One region of the Ornithinibacillus jepli genome, then DNA from elsewhere that is predicted to be linked to it. Evidence: a T-box and tRNA genes for the amino acid it is inferred to sense, from the RefSeq annotation. Region 1 holds a T-box; the other holds one or more tRNA genes.

Region 1 (7,548 bases):
TTACAATTGACGGTGCTGGTCATCATGTCCATCGTGATAATTTATCAGAATTTATTTCCATAGTTACGGAATATCTTAATAGTTAAGTTCAGAAAGAGGCTGGGACATAACAAAATTGTACAGAAGTAAAGCCGAATGATTCACCATACTAGCACCGGAAATATACGAAGACTCCAGCGGGAGGAAAGGCATCGGTGAGACTCCGAGTATGCACCTGCGTCTGCTAGTAATGCTACGCAGCAGGTTTCCTCGGTGCAAGGCTACAGAGAAGATTATTCAAGTAGCAGCCTGGCTCACCAGCCCCCCGCGTCAAAGAAGACACAGCGAGGTTCTTTCGAGCTGATGTCGCACTTGTACTGTGAGGTGCAAAGAAGACACTGCGAGGTCTTTTCGAGCAGATGTCGCACTTGTGCTGGAAGTGAAAGCGCAGTATATTTACGGTGCGTCGTAGGTGCACTACATTCGGTTATTCGTTTGACTAAAAAACTTTTGTCTCAGCCTCTTCTATACCACTATCGTTAAAAATCAATTTTTATACCTTACTTAACGATCCTATATATTGTAATTGGTCAGCATTAACCTTAGTTATCTCCCCTTCTAGAATACCACTAATATCTTCTAATGTATTGGTTAGTGGTACAGAAGTTCCTTTCATTTTGGTAAAAGGCTCGGCAACAAAAAAGCTTTGCGTCAAGTATGCTTCAAGCAGTTCCCCTCGTTTATAAACTTCTTTATCAGAAGGCTGTAATTTCTCATAACCAAAAGCGCTAACTAAAAATCGCAATTCGCGATAACGACGCATTATTTTTCTCGCCTTTTGTTGAACAATATAATGTTTATTATCTAGTTTAGCTCCTTCTTCTGTAATAACAGATGTTGAAGTCACAGGATTTACTGCAGGAAATAGTTTTCTTGACACTAATTCCGCGTCGAAGGTCACCAAGGTATCTAAAGGTCCATATGGAAGTTCTTCATCTACCGCTTCTCCAGTTTGATCAACTAGGAAAGTAGTAATGGTTTTTCCTTTTGATACCTTTAGTTCATCGATTAAAGAATAGATTTCCCCTGTGATGACTAGCGACCTATCGGCAGCCAAAATTACATCTTGCTTCTCATTTACGTTCATCATTTCCCTATAAACGCTCTCTGTATCATGGCAAAGAATATTTGCAGATTCTTTCACTTCTTTTAAATCAGGGCATTCAAAGTTAGGCATTAAAAGTACCGTTATACAATCTTTTGCTTGTAACCTGTAAAATATTTCAGCCAATAGTACCAACTGCCCCATTCCTGGACGTGCCACAAATCCGTTAATTCCACCTTTAGTAATCGGAGCTAAAAAATCCAGTACTTTAATACCCGTTTCAATCATTTGCACATCATTTCCACGAATAATTAAATCATCGAGCTTACAATCCGCGAGTTCTGCTAAAGCAACTAATGTTCTCACTTCTGCACGTCCAACTGGTGTCTTTCCTGTACATAAATTCGAAACCGTAGCAGGGCGTAATCCCTTCTCTTTAGCTGCAATTGTTAAATTAGGAACTCGTTTTCGCAAATAGGAAACATTAAGTTTTAATTCGTCCATTCCCACATGCTCCTTCCTCAAGTATATATGTAAATTACTGGTCAAATAGAAAAGTATATCAGTTACAGCATAGAAATAATATGTTCATTTCATCATACACTATCTAGCTTACAAGAAAATCATAAAAAATCAAAACGTTCCTTGCTAATCCCCTCAATCTTCTACACTATATTTCAAACTTAATCGATGACTAAGTCTAAAAATTACAAAAACTAGTAAAATAGGCTTATTTTCATTTATTTCCACATATATTACTCTATATTAGGGGGTATTGGTTAATGAAGACAGTTATCATTTCTTTGTCCTTTGTAGCGGTACTTATCGTAGGCTTTTTCGGATATTTAATTGTCTCCGATTTGATGGAAAGCGAAAAAGACGTAACTACTAACACAAATAGCATAGATGAAATAAGAGAATCTACAGGTGGATCCGTGACAGATGAACAATTGGAATCATATAAAGATAAAGGATTAAATCCATTTGGGCAAATAAAGACTATCGATGAATTAACAGATGCCGATTATCAAGAATATATCCATGGAATGAGCCATCAAAAAGTAAAAGCAGATGAAAAATGGGGTTTCTATCAAATTAATCCTGAAAGAATTAACTGGCTTTTAGAAGGTTTGAATATTCTTGAGCTCCATCATAAAGATGTATATAGTTTCATTTTAGAAAAATGGGCAAAAGGTGATTTTTCAAGCGTTGATGATGACCATAATACCATTTGGGAACTTCAAGGTGGCACTATAGGAAAAGCTACTGGTGTACTTACAGTTGAAGAAGAAGAGGCTTATATTAAAACTCAACAATAATTTTAACAAAAGCTGCTTAAGGAAATCATCCTTAGCAGCTTTCATTTTAATTGTATCTAATTAAGAAATATTTCTTCTTCCCTCTTCTAACAATAGTAAACTTATCGTCAATTCGGTCGGCTTCTGTTATAACATAATTTAAGTCTTGTTGTCTTTCACCATTAATGTAAATCGCACCATTTGTAACATCTTCTCTTGCTTGACGTTTTGAAGGTGAAATTTTTGCATTAACTAATAGATCTACTATTCCAATTGCTTCCTTACCTACTTGGAATGAAGGCACATCTTTGAAGCCTTGCTCGATTTCACTAGCAGAAAGTGATTTTAAATCTCCGCTAAATAACGATGCAGTAATTTTTTGTGCTTGTTCTACCGCTTCCTGACTATGAACCATTCTTGTCATTTCTTCCGCTAATCGTCTTTGTGCTACACGATTTTCCGGATGATTTTCTACTTCTTTTTCTAACTCGTTTAGTTCATCTTCGTTTAGGAAAGTAAAGTAACGTAAAAACTTCATTACGTCACGGTCATCGGAATTAATCCAGAATTGGTAAAACTCATATGGGCTAGTTTTTTCTGGGTCTAACCAAATAGAACCGCCTGCAGTTTTCCCAAACTTAGTACCATCTGCTTTTGTAATTAATGGTACAGTAAGTCCGAATACTTTTATTTCTTCCTCTTCATTTTCTCTAGCCCGACGAATCAACTCCATACCTGCAGTAATATTTCCCCATTGGTCACTACCGCCGATTTGTAGAGTACAATTTTCTTGCGTATATAATTGCTGAAAATCTAATGATTGTAAGATCATATAACTAAACTCTGTAAAAGAAATACCTTGTTCGATACGCGCAGATACTGATTCTTTAGCAAGCATGTAATTTACACCAAAATGCTTACCTGCATCACGTAAAAAATCAATAACAGTCATACTTCCAAGCCATTCATAATTATTTCTTACAACAACTTCATTCTCGTTCTTATCTACTTCAAGAATTTTAGAAATTTGTTGTTTTAAGCTTTCACTATAGCCTTGTACCACTTCCTCTGTGTTCAACGAACGCTCAGTGGAACGTCCACTAGGGTCACCAATCATCCCAGTTCCACCACCAACTAAGGCAATTGGCTTGTGCCCGGCTTTTTGGAATCGTTTTAACATCACTAGTGGTACAAGATGTCCAATGTGTAAACTATCTGCTGTTGGGTCAAAACCGCAGTATAGTGTCACTTCATTTTCTGTTAAGTGCTTTTCTAACCCTTCTCTATCTGTAACCTGATTAATTAACCCTCTTTTTTCTAAATCCTCTAAAATATGCATTCCATTCACACTCCAACTACTATATTTTCTTATAAAAATAAAAAAACCCATTCCTTATGTATATAAGGGACGAGTTTAAACACGCGGTACCACCCTTGTTGCAGATTGCTGCCACTTTGGGGTTGTTAACGATGACTTCACCGTCTTAATTTTACCTAATAGGCTTATTAAGAATGCTCCAGAATTGTAATTCGCATGCAAATTTATACTGGTTCCCACCAACCACCAGCTCTCTTGGATAGGGATTTGCCATACTACTATTTCTTTCATTGCTTTAATATATAGTATTACACATATCATATTAAATAAAATTAAAAAATGCAATGATTTTTTCTAAATTACTATACCTCCTTCACAGACTACTATGCTATAATTATGCTTGGAATAATAGGAGGTTTTATCGTGGATTTTAAACAATTTATCCAAGAATTTGGAACCAAGGTAAAAACAGTCTGGAGCACTGGAAAGATTCAACGTGTATCCCGAATTACATATGATGTTATCTGGAATGTTATATTATTTTTTATTGTGATAGGGATCATCGGGATGTTCTTCGGTGCAGGTATTGGGTTTGGTTACTTTGCATCTCTTGTTAAAGACGAGCCAATCCTTACATACGAAACGATGGAAAAAGATATTTATAACTATGAAGAAACATCTAAGCTCTATTTTGCTGGTGATGTTTACATAGGGGATATTCAAGCAGATCTTCATCGTGAAGAAACAAAGTTAGAGGGTATTTCACCTACATTAAGAAATGCTGTTATTGCTACAGAAGATGAATTCTTCTATGAACATAATGGTGTTGTACCAAAAGCGATTATTCGTGCCTTAGTGCAAGAATTTACTAATTCTGAGATTAAATCTGGAGGTAGTACATTAACACAGCAGCTCATTAAAAACCAGATTTTAACCAATGAAGTTTCCTTTGAACGAAAAGCGAAAGAAATCTTATTAGCAATGCGTTTAGAGCAGTTCTTTAAAAAAGATCAAATATTGGAAGCATATTTGAATATTATCCCTTATGGACGTGGAGCTAATGGTAGAAATATTGCTGGTGTTCAAACTGCAGCTAGAGAAATATTTGGGGTAAACGCTGACGAGGTAAATCTGCCACAAGCTGCATTTTTAGCGGGATTACCACAAAGTCCTTCCTACTACACACCATATCAAAGTGGTGGCGGCTTAAAAGATCCAGAAGGTTTAGAGCCTGGTATTAATCGGATGAAAGTAGTTCTAAGCCGGATGTATGAATTAGGAAAAATTAATGAAAAAGACTATCAAGCTGCTCTCGAGTATGATATTGTCTCAGATTTTGTAACAGAATCAGAGACACCGATTGATAAATATCCATATTTGACATTTGAATTGGAAAAAAGAGCTAAAGAAATATTAATGTATATTCTTGCAGAAGAAGATGGTTATTCAAAAGAAGACTTAGCTGCTGATGAGGAACTATATGAACAATATCAAATCCTAGCAAATCGGGATTTACGTAGAAATGGATATAATATACATTCTACAATTGATAAAGAAATATATGATGCGTTCCAAGAAGTAGCTAAAAACTTCCAACATTATGGACCTGATTCGACTAGACAGGTAACTGACCCTAGTACTGGGGAAATAATTACTAGTCAACGAGTAGAGGCTGGTGCAATATTAATTGAAAATTCAACAGGTAGAATTATTAGTTTCCTTGGAGGTCGTGACTTCAGCTTTGACAACCAATTAAATTATGCTACAGAGGCTAAACGTTCAAACGGTAGTACGATGAAACCTATATTGGTTTATGCACCTGCTATGGAAAAAGGTATTGTACAACCTGGGACACCGATTGCAGATATAGAAACAACGTGGCAGACACCTGGTGGTCCTTATACACCACAGAACTTCGATGAAAGATATCATGGTATATTGCCTGTTCGAACTCATTTAGCCAATTCTTACAATATGCCAGCTGTAAAAGTATATCGAGAAATCATGAATGACAACCCAGTTGAACAATACTTACGAAAAATGGGAATTACTTCCATCGGTGATCATGAATATGCAAACCCTTCTCTTGCTATTGGAGGTACATCTACTGGTATCACAATAGAAGAAAATACAAATGCTTATGTAACATTCGCTAATGGTGGTAATTTTGTTGATGCTTTCATGATTGATAAAATCACCAATCAAGATGGAGAAGTTATTTATGAACATAAAAGTGAACAAGTAGAGGTATTTACTGCACAGACGAGTTATTTAACTCTTGATATGATGAGAGATGTTGTTACTCAAGGTTCAGCAGCATATCTTCCAAGTCAGTTGAAATATAAAAATGTAGATTGGGCTGGGAAAACTGGTACATCACAATTTACCCATGATGTGCATTTCGTTGGTACTAACCCTAATGTTACTATGGGGGCTTGGCTAGGATATAGAATTGGCCAATCACTAGTATGTTCTAGTTGTGAGCTTCACCATACGAATCGAAATATAAAATTGTGGGCAGAACTAATGAATGCTGCTTCAGACATTCGCCCTGAATTAGTCGCACCAACGGAAAGATTCCAAAGACCTGACGGCATTGTATCACGTAACATTTGTGCTACATCTGGAATGATTCCTTCTGACCTATGTACTGAAGCCGGATTAGTCTCCAGTGATATTTATAATATCAACTTTGTACCGAGACAAGTGGACGATAGTATAATCCGAGGATCATATGTACTTGTGGATGGTAAAGCAGTACTTGCAGGACCAAATACTCCACAAGAATTTGTCCAGGATGATGGCTTATCCTTTAGTACAGATTGGTTAATTCGAAATCAATATGACAAACTGAAAGATTTAACCCAACTCTTCCCGTCCATCAGACGAGAAGCATGGGAAAAAATTAGCCTTCCTAATATAGAAGGAATTGAAACCTTAGTTAAAGACGATGGAGCTCAACCTACTGCCCCTACAACATTAGTGAATAATGGTAATCGATTATCATGGAAAGCTTCAAACAGTAAAGATGTTATTGGATATCGAATTTACAGAGCAAGTGCTCCAGGTGAAAGATTTGAGTTAATAGGAAATTCCATTGAAACTCAATATTCAATACCAAGTAATAAAGGAGTATACCATGTAAGAGCTGTTGATTACTTTGGTTTAGAATCATCACCTTCAAAAGAAATCGTAATCGGTGATTTCTCAGAACCGGATGAACCGGATAAAGATAAACCGAAAGAACCACAAGAGCCAGAGGAATCAGTTGATCCTGTCGCACCTGGAAATCCTGGTGATGAACCGGAAGAAGAGGAAGAAGAGGAAGAACCCACACCTGGGGATAATGATAATAATAACAGCGAAGAAAATGGCAATGATGCTGGATAAGAAGAGGGATAAACCCCCTCTTCTTTTTTTATTCTAGAAAAGACTAAAAATTACAACGATAATCTTGTATAATAAAGATTAACATGATAATTCGGTGGTGAAAAAATGGAACATATCAAAACATATAACTGTATAGAACATCAAGTAAATGATAAGACGATTATTATCGAAGGACCAATCCCAGCTGAGAAGTTACATCAGTATGAGTTTCATCATGAATTAACTTCTTTTCGCCCGGCTTCAAAACAATTTCAAGCATTAATCGGTATAGCAGATTTGCCTGAAGGCCGAATTATCATTGCCAGAGAAGAAGAGACAATAGTAGGTTATGTTACCTACCTTCATCCTGACCCTCTAGAAAGGTGGTCAACCTTTCAAATGAAAAATCTAGTAGAATTGGGAGCTATTGAAGTAATTCCAGATTATCGTGGGGCTAAAGTGGCGTCTAATCTACTAAG
Region 2 (7,548 bases), on a different contig from region 1:
TTGATCGGCCAAGATATTACGAACCCTGATTTCGAGAAATGGGTAAACAAAGTAAATTATGAACGACTATGGAATAGAGAACGGCATTGTGTAACAAAGGGGCGAAATTGTAGAATAAACGTCAATGTTCTTCTTAAAGTAATGGGGAGCTGGAACAAAGATTTGAAAGAGAACAATATAAAACTGGAGGGTTGCATTCTTAAGCTATCGGGTGCGTTAATTTAAGAAGATTAACGCTAATATTTTGTTGTACTAAAGGAGCAGGATGGTGCAAGAGCGATGATTAACTGATGTTCAACAAACGAGGCAGATTTCGAAATAAGATACCTGGACTTTTTAAAATATATATGTAGACATATGTTCATCTAAAATAAAATTATAATGGAGGTATAGTTATGTGGTTAGGATTGGGACTAATTTCTATAGTAGCAACTTTCATAAATCTTTATATGTATGGAACAGGTAAAGATTATAAATTGCCAATGGCAATAGGATTATCATTTACAGCTCTTACACTTGTTGCGCAATACAGCATGGTGTCCAATTGGGTAAAGGTGGAAGATTGGTCTGCTTTAATAGATGTAGTGCCTACGATGGAAACAGCGTTATGGGTTTTGACGATTATATCGATTTTATTAAATATAACTCCTATACTTTTAGAGCTAAAAAACAAAAAATAATTAATAAACGGGAGCATTCACATCATAAGCTGTCGTTGCCGTTGTGTTGCTAACGGGTGCATTACTTGAAGAAGGAAAGTTGCCCCCGTTATTAAACTATCGGAATAGGATAGTTGAATAAGAAAAAGGGGGATTGCATGAACAAAAAACATTTCTTAATTGTTGTGGGTATTATAATAGTTTTTGTAGTATCCTATATCGTTTATGACCAGACGAGGTACACGAGTTTTGAAAATGAATTTACCGAAATTCAGAATTATTACAGTAATCATGGAGAGGGTTGGAACATCTCTGAAATAGAATTAACATATTTTGATGTAGAAAATGACAAAGGATTTTCAACTGTTATAGATGATTCATCTACTATTAAATCTATCTACGAACAATTAATGTCAACTGAATTGAAAAAGACTTCGACTTCAAATAAAAGTCATGAGAAAAGCAATTTTAGGTTAAGTCTCTCATACTCGGAAGGAAGACCAACGACGGTAATGCATATCCTCTACAATAGAATTTATATAAGTGAGCCTTTCTTACACATGACATACAAAGAAGTAGATTCTAATCAATTTTATTCATTCTTAGAAGGTTTAGATTTATCGTGGGATAGAGAATTTCAGTTGTCCGAAAGGGAGTAGAGAAACTCCCGAAATCATTACCACCGTTGAATATAGAATGAATTTGAATATTAGTCGAATTATTTTTTAAAGGGATAGGTGTGTTTTAGTATTATCCTAAAAATTATAACGAGGTGTTTGTTTGAGTAGGTTTAACTATAATACAGAGACAGAAAGATTAATAATAAGACCATATATTAAAGAAGATTTCTCAAATTGGTTAACCCAATTTAATAATAGGATGCCTTCACAGCACAAATATGATGAAGGAAAAATAGATATGAGTATTTGTACTGAAGAATGGTTTGGGGAATTGGTAAATAACCATCAACAGATGGCCGTGAATGACAAAGTATATGTATTTGGTATATTTAGAAAAGAAGATAATGCTCATTTGGGTGCAATAGATTTTTCGACAATTATGAGGGATAATTTTCAATGGGCGAGATTCGGGTATACCATTCATAACCAATTTTGGAGACAAGGTTACGGTAAGGAAGCTGTAAAAGCAGCAATAATTCTTGCTTTTAAAAAGCTAAACTTTCACCGTATAGAAGCACACATTAATCTCGATAATACTCCTTCGATAAAATTAGCAGAAAGTGTTGGAATGCAATTTGAATGTATAAGAAAAGGTTTTATCTATGAATTTGATGAATGGACTGATAACCTAATTTACCATATTATTTCAAAATAAATTTTATTGAACAATCCAGCTAATAGAAGTTTGTCCCTTATTGCGCTAATGGGTAGCTTTAGTGAAAGAAGAGAATATTATTATCCAAAGGGGCTTGATTTAAATAAGCTCCTTTTCTAGTAAATTATAATGTGATTTTATGTGTTTTTGGTTGAAATCTGTTTTTCGAATTACTATGAGAATTAGCTAGAGACACCTCTTAATGGAACCTGTTAGAATTATTTCCTTCCCTTTTTAACTTGAAAAGTAAGCATGTAAACACCATATATAGCAATGAATACAAGTAATCCAACCAGACAAAGATTAAAATAATACCAGAACCCATTTCCAAGTAAATTTAATGGAGTGTTAGCTGAAGGTGTTCTGGCAAGGAAAAGGAAGTTAGCGTTAAGTAAAGGATTTATGATGAATCCTGTGATCCCTGCATATATAAGAAGATAGATATAAGACTCTATCGTTTTCATAAAGGTGATTTTTAACTTAGAAGTAATGACTAAAAGTAAACAAGCCCAGGATAAGACCAGATGATGTATAAAGAACTGCCAAAATCGAAATTGAGGATAACCATGGTGTAATTCTGGTGTTACTACTGCTAGAAACGATGGGACAATACCAATGAACAAGATAATTTGGCTCAGCTTCTCGTTTTTTGTTAGCAGTGCAAGCATTGTAAGAATGCCGGCTAAACTACAAAGCTGAAATGGAAGGAACTCACGCGGGTTCCATGCACCGTTTACTATTCCCCAGGTTTGATAACTAATTTCTGATGAAACTAGGATTGTAAATAAGGTCCATCTTAATATAGAGACAATTCTATGATGAGTACGAAGTTTATTGGAGTAGATTAATAGTAAAGCCATACCTAATATGAATAGAAAAATCATCAATAAATGGTGGATACCAAAAAACTGAAATGAAGAAAGTACTTTATTGCTGAACCATTCTCCCATGTCCAACACCCCTATTTATATAGAAAATAACGCTTACTAAAAATATTTTAGTAAGCGTTTATAGTTTATATATTTATCCGCCAATTATATGGTAACCAGAATCGACATGTAATACTTCTCCGGTAACACCTCTGGATAGATCGCTGATAAAGAATAGTGTAGCATCCCCAACTTGTTCTTGATCTACATTTCGACGTAAAGGAGCTTTTTCTTCTACCATTCCTAGCTTTTCGTTAAAACCAGATACCCCTTTTGCTGCTAGAGTACGAATTGGACCTGCAGACACTGCGTTGACACGAATTCCATATTTACCAACGTCTTCTGCTAAATATCTTACACTAGCCTCTAAAGAAGCTTTAGCGACTCCCATAATATTATAGTTAGGAATTACTTTTTCTGCACCTAAATATGTTTGCGTAACAATACTACCGCCTTCTGTCATTAATTCTTTAGCAGCTTTTGTAACTGCTACTAATGAAAAGGCACTAATATTATGTGCTAGTAAGAAGCCTTCACGTGATGTATTGGAAAATTCCCCTTTTAATTCATCGCGATTTGCAAATGCGACAGCGTGTACAACGCCATGAATAACGCCAACTTTTTCTTTTATTTCATTAAACGCATTTTGAATACTCTCATCATCTGCCACATCGCAGTTAACGATAAGCTTTGCTTCAATATTGTTTTCTTCCAACAATTTAGTAAGCTTTTTATATGATCTCTCTTGTCTGTTTGTGAAAATTAGGTTTGCTCCGGCGTTGTGTAAGGACTTTGTTACACCCCAAGCAATACTTCTTTCATTTGCAACACCCATTACAACAATATTTTTATTTTTTAATAGTTCAGTCATATTGAACCTCCAAAATTGTGATTAACTATTAGTACCTAACTATAATTTATCATTTTTTAATTAAAAAACCAATTTATTTATTAAAAAATAATTATTTCTGTATGGAAATATCCCTGTAGAATAAGGGGTTTGAGGGTTAGTGAAATTTTTTTTAAAAAAATTACGTTTTCCTCTTTACAAAGGTTGAAAATCTGTATATAATAAAATTCGTTGACTGCTAAGACAAGCTAACAACTGATACTGGCCCGTTGGTCAAGCGGTTAAGACACCGCCCTTTCACGGCGGTAACACGGGTTCGAATCCCGTACGGGTCACCATGTGGAGGATTAGCTCAGCTGGGAGAGCACCTGCCTTACAAGCAGGGGGTCACAGGTTCGAGCCCTGTATCCTCCACCACTTAATAAATTTATATGAAATTCACCATGCCGGCCTAGCTCAATTGGTAGAGCAACGAGCAATACTCCTACCGAATTAGCTGCGAGTAACCCCGAAGCATATACTTCCTTGAATATGCTAGAAGATGCAGGGGTCCACATGGTAAAGGTATAAAACTTAATAAGTGAAATTCACCATGCCGGCCTAGCTCAATTGGTAGAGCAACTGACTTGTAATCAGTAGGTTGGGGGTTCAAGTCCTCTGGCCGGCACCATTTTTTTGTATAAAAACAAAAAAATAGCTAAATATATGGAGGGGTAGCGAAGTGGCTAAACGCGGCGGACTGTAAATCCGCTCCTTCGGGTTCGGCAGTTCGAATCTGCCCCCCTCCACCATTTAGATTATTGGGCTATAGCCAAGCGGTAAGGCAACGGGTTTTGGTCCCGTGATTCCCAGGTTCGAATCCTGGTAGCCCAGCTTTTTTTATTTTCTGGGACTTTTATTCTTAAACTATTGGCTAACCGCTGATTTATAAAAACGCTCAGGACTTACTAGCTTAGATCTACTCAATTATATGAGCCATTAGCTCAGTCGGTAGAGCATCTGACTTTTAATCAGAGGGTCGAAGGTTCGAATCCTTCATGGCTCATCATTTAAATAGATAAATAAAAACAAGGTTGCGATTCTTTCGTAACCTTGTTTTTATTTGCATTTTACACTGTTTTTTAACATAATAGATAGAGTAATTCATTATGTAAATTAAAGATATTTATAAGTTTTTGCTAATAAACTGACAATATAAAAGGATGGTTGGTATGAAATCTTCTAGGATTCCTGGTTTTTATAAAAAAACTGTTGAAGAACGAAGAGAGCTTGTAAGGGAGGCACTTGATTTATCAGAAGATGACTTAAGCGTGTTATCATCCCTGGAAGCTTTACCAATCGAGACTGCTGATAAAATGATTGAGAATGTGATTGGAACATTCCCACTTCCATTAGGTTTAGGATTGAATTTCTTAATAAACGGGAAAGATTATATTATACCGATGGTAGTTGAAGAGCCGTCTATAGTAGCTTCGGCTAGCCATATCGCTAAAATTGTAAGGGATGCAGGCGGTTTTAAAACAGAAGCATCAGAACGAATTATGATTGGCCAAATTCAAGTAGTTGGTTGTAAAGATTACGAAGCAGCTAAACATAAATTACTAGAAGTGAAAAACGAATTAATTGAAGCAGCTAATGCTGCATATCCAAGTATTGTAGCAAGAGGTGGGGGAGCTAGGGATTTAGATGTTAGAATCCTTAATGATTCGCCTGGTTCTCAGTATGGAACAATGCTTGTTGTACATTTATATATTGATACATGTGATGCAATGGGAGCAAATATTATTAATACGATGGTTGAATCTTTAGCACCAACTGTGGAAGAGCTAACTGGTGGTAAAGTATACCTACGTATTTTGTCTAACCTTGCTGACCGTTGTATTGCAAAAGCAACATGTGTTATCCCCCCTAAATTATTAGTTACTGGCGAATACTCTGGGGAAGAAGTGCGTGATGGTGTTGTAAGTGCTTTTGAATTTGCTGATTCTGATCCGTACCGGGCAGTAACGCACAACAAAGGAATAATGAATGGAATTGATCCCGTTATTATAGCTACAGGTAATGATTGGAGAGCGGTCGAAGCGGGAGCTCATGCTTATGCTTCGCGCTTTGGAAGTTATCGTTCGATGACAAAATGGTCTGTTGATGAAGAAGGTAACTTAGTTGGGGAATTAGAACTACCGATGTCTATCGGAATAGTAGGTGGAGCAATTCGTGTACACCCGATTTCACAATTAGCGCATAAAATGTTAAATATAGAATCTGCATCTGAGCTTGCTCAAATTATCGTTGCGGTTGGTCTAGCACAAAATCTCGGTGCTTTGAAAGCTCTCGTGACAGACGGTATTCAAAAAGGCCATATGGCATTACATTCTCGTTCTGTCGCAATAGCTGCTGGCGCTACTGGGGAGATGATTGATATTATAGCTGAACAATTAGTAAAGTCGAAAGAAATCCGTGTAGGTAAAGCTAAAGAATTGGTGGAACAATATTCAAAATGAGTACAGAGAAATTAACCATTACAAATAAAATAATTAAAACGGAAAAAAGTGGAACCGGAATTGCCCATAGCAAACTAATTTTAATTGGAGAGCATGCAGTTGTACACGGACAACCTGCAATCGCTATCCCGTTTCCATTAGTTGGTGTGGAGTCGGTTATTGAATATCGTAAAGGTCCGATTAAGTTTGATAGTACGTTTTATAATGGACCGATGGATTCGGCTCCACTTACGTTAGATGGAATTGTAAATAGTATTCAAGAAACATTGAAATACTTAGGTCTTCCTAACAGGGATATGATTATTCGAATTAAATCCTCTATTCCGCCAGGGAAAGGACTAGGTTCAAGTGCATCTGTTGCAATCGCGATTATCCGATCGCTTTTTGCTTATGCAAATGTAAACTATACCGAAAGTGAATTATTACACTTTGCTAATATTGCAGAGAAATTCGCCCATGGTTCTCCAAGTGGAATTGATACGCTTACCATTACCTCTGAGTCGCCGGTGTGGTTTGAGAAAGAAAATCCGGTAAGCTATATAAGCCCGGGTGAGGACTTCCATTTCATTGTGGCAGATTCTGGCCGTATTGGTGATACGAGATCAGCGGTTGAATCAGTAGCACATCTATTAAAGAAAGCTCCGAAAAAGATTCAGTCCAAAATTGAACGAATTGGGGAATTAACCCATCTAGCTAAACACGCATTAGAGAAGGCTGGCAAAAATTTACTAGGTCAAATGTTAAATGAAGCACAGCATGAGTTATCTGCTCTTGGTGTTAGTGATGAAGGATTGGATCGATTAATCAACTTTGCTCGTAAAGAAGGGGCCCTAGGTGCGAAATTAACTGGTGCTGGAAATGGTGGTTGTATTATCGCATTAGCGAAAAATGAGTTCCATTCTAGACAGTTAGCTGAAAAACTAAAAGAGTTTGGAGCACAAGCCGTTTGGCCATTTGTATTAAGAAAACAAGATTAATGAGAAATGGCTTTTATAAAGGGGACCTATCATGAAAGTAACTGCAAAAGCACATACAAACATTGCATTAATAAAATACTGGGGTAAACGTGATGAAGGATTAATTTTACCTACTAATAACAGTTTATCGGTAACATTAGATGGTTTCTTTACAACAACATCTGTTGAGTTCAAGCCTGATTTAACAAAGGATTCATTTCTTTTAAATGACGAAGAAGTAGAAGGCGAACAAAGCATTCGAGTAACGAACTTTTTAAATTTAGTTCGTGAATTGGCTCAAGAAGAGGTTTATGCAGA

The links. A T-box is a leader RNA that pairs with one kind of tRNA and senses whether it is charged. The one in region 1 lies ahead of tyrS (tyrosine--tRNA ligase), so its partner is inferred to be a tRNA-Tyr.
Region 2: it encodes a tRNA-Tyr, which carries the amino acid that the T-box ahead of tyrS (tyrosine--tRNA ligase) is inferred to sense. The anticodon was not compared.

What each region holds. Positions count from the first base shown of each region.
Region 1 is NZ_JBFEGG010000001.1:1,496,168-1,503,715, forward strand. It holds gene AB1K81_RS07805 (alpha/beta fold hydrolase) at 1-86, shown strand, start outside; gene AB1K81_RS07810 (ATP synthase beta subunit C-terminal domain-containing protein) at 533-1,588, opposite strand; gene AB1K81_RS07815 (DUF6241 domain-containing protein) at 1,867-2,403, shown strand; gene tyrS (tyrosine--tRNA ligase) at 2,450-3,721, opposite strand; T-box leader at 3,784-4,000, opposite strand; gene AB1K81_RS07825 (transglycosylase domain-containing protein) at 4,124-7,090, shown strand; gene AB1K81_RS07830 (GNAT family N-acetyltransferase) at 7,196-7,548, shown strand, end outside.
Region 2 is NZ_JBFEGG010000006.1:115,827-123,374, reverse strand. It holds gene AB1K81_RS17155 (hypothetical protein) at 396-680, shown strand; gene AB1K81_RS17150 (hypothetical protein) at 818-1,318, shown strand; gene AB1K81_RS17145 (GNAT family N-acetyltransferase) at 1,440-1,994, shown strand; gene AB1K81_RS17140 (YwaF family protein) at 2,213-2,944, opposite strand; gene fabI (enoyl-ACP reductase FabI) at 3,018-3,794, opposite strand; tRNA gene AB1K81_RS17130 (tRNA-Glu) at 4,037-4,111, shown strand; tRNA gene AB1K81_RS17125 (tRNA-Val) at 4,115-4,190, shown strand; tRNA gene AB1K81_RS17120 (tRNA-Thr) at 4,368-4,443, shown strand; tRNA gene AB1K81_RS17115 (tRNA-Tyr) at 4,481-4,564, shown strand; tRNA gene AB1K81_RS17110 (tRNA-Gln) at 4,575-4,646, shown strand; tRNA gene AB1K81_RS17105 (tRNA-Lys) at 4,746-4,818, shown strand; gene AB1K81_RS17100 (hydroxymethylglutaryl-CoA reductase, degradative) at 4,985-6,274, shown strand; gene mvk (mevalonate kinase) at 6,271-7,251, shown strand; gene mvaD (diphosphomevalonate decarboxylase) at 7,283-7,548, shown strand, end outside.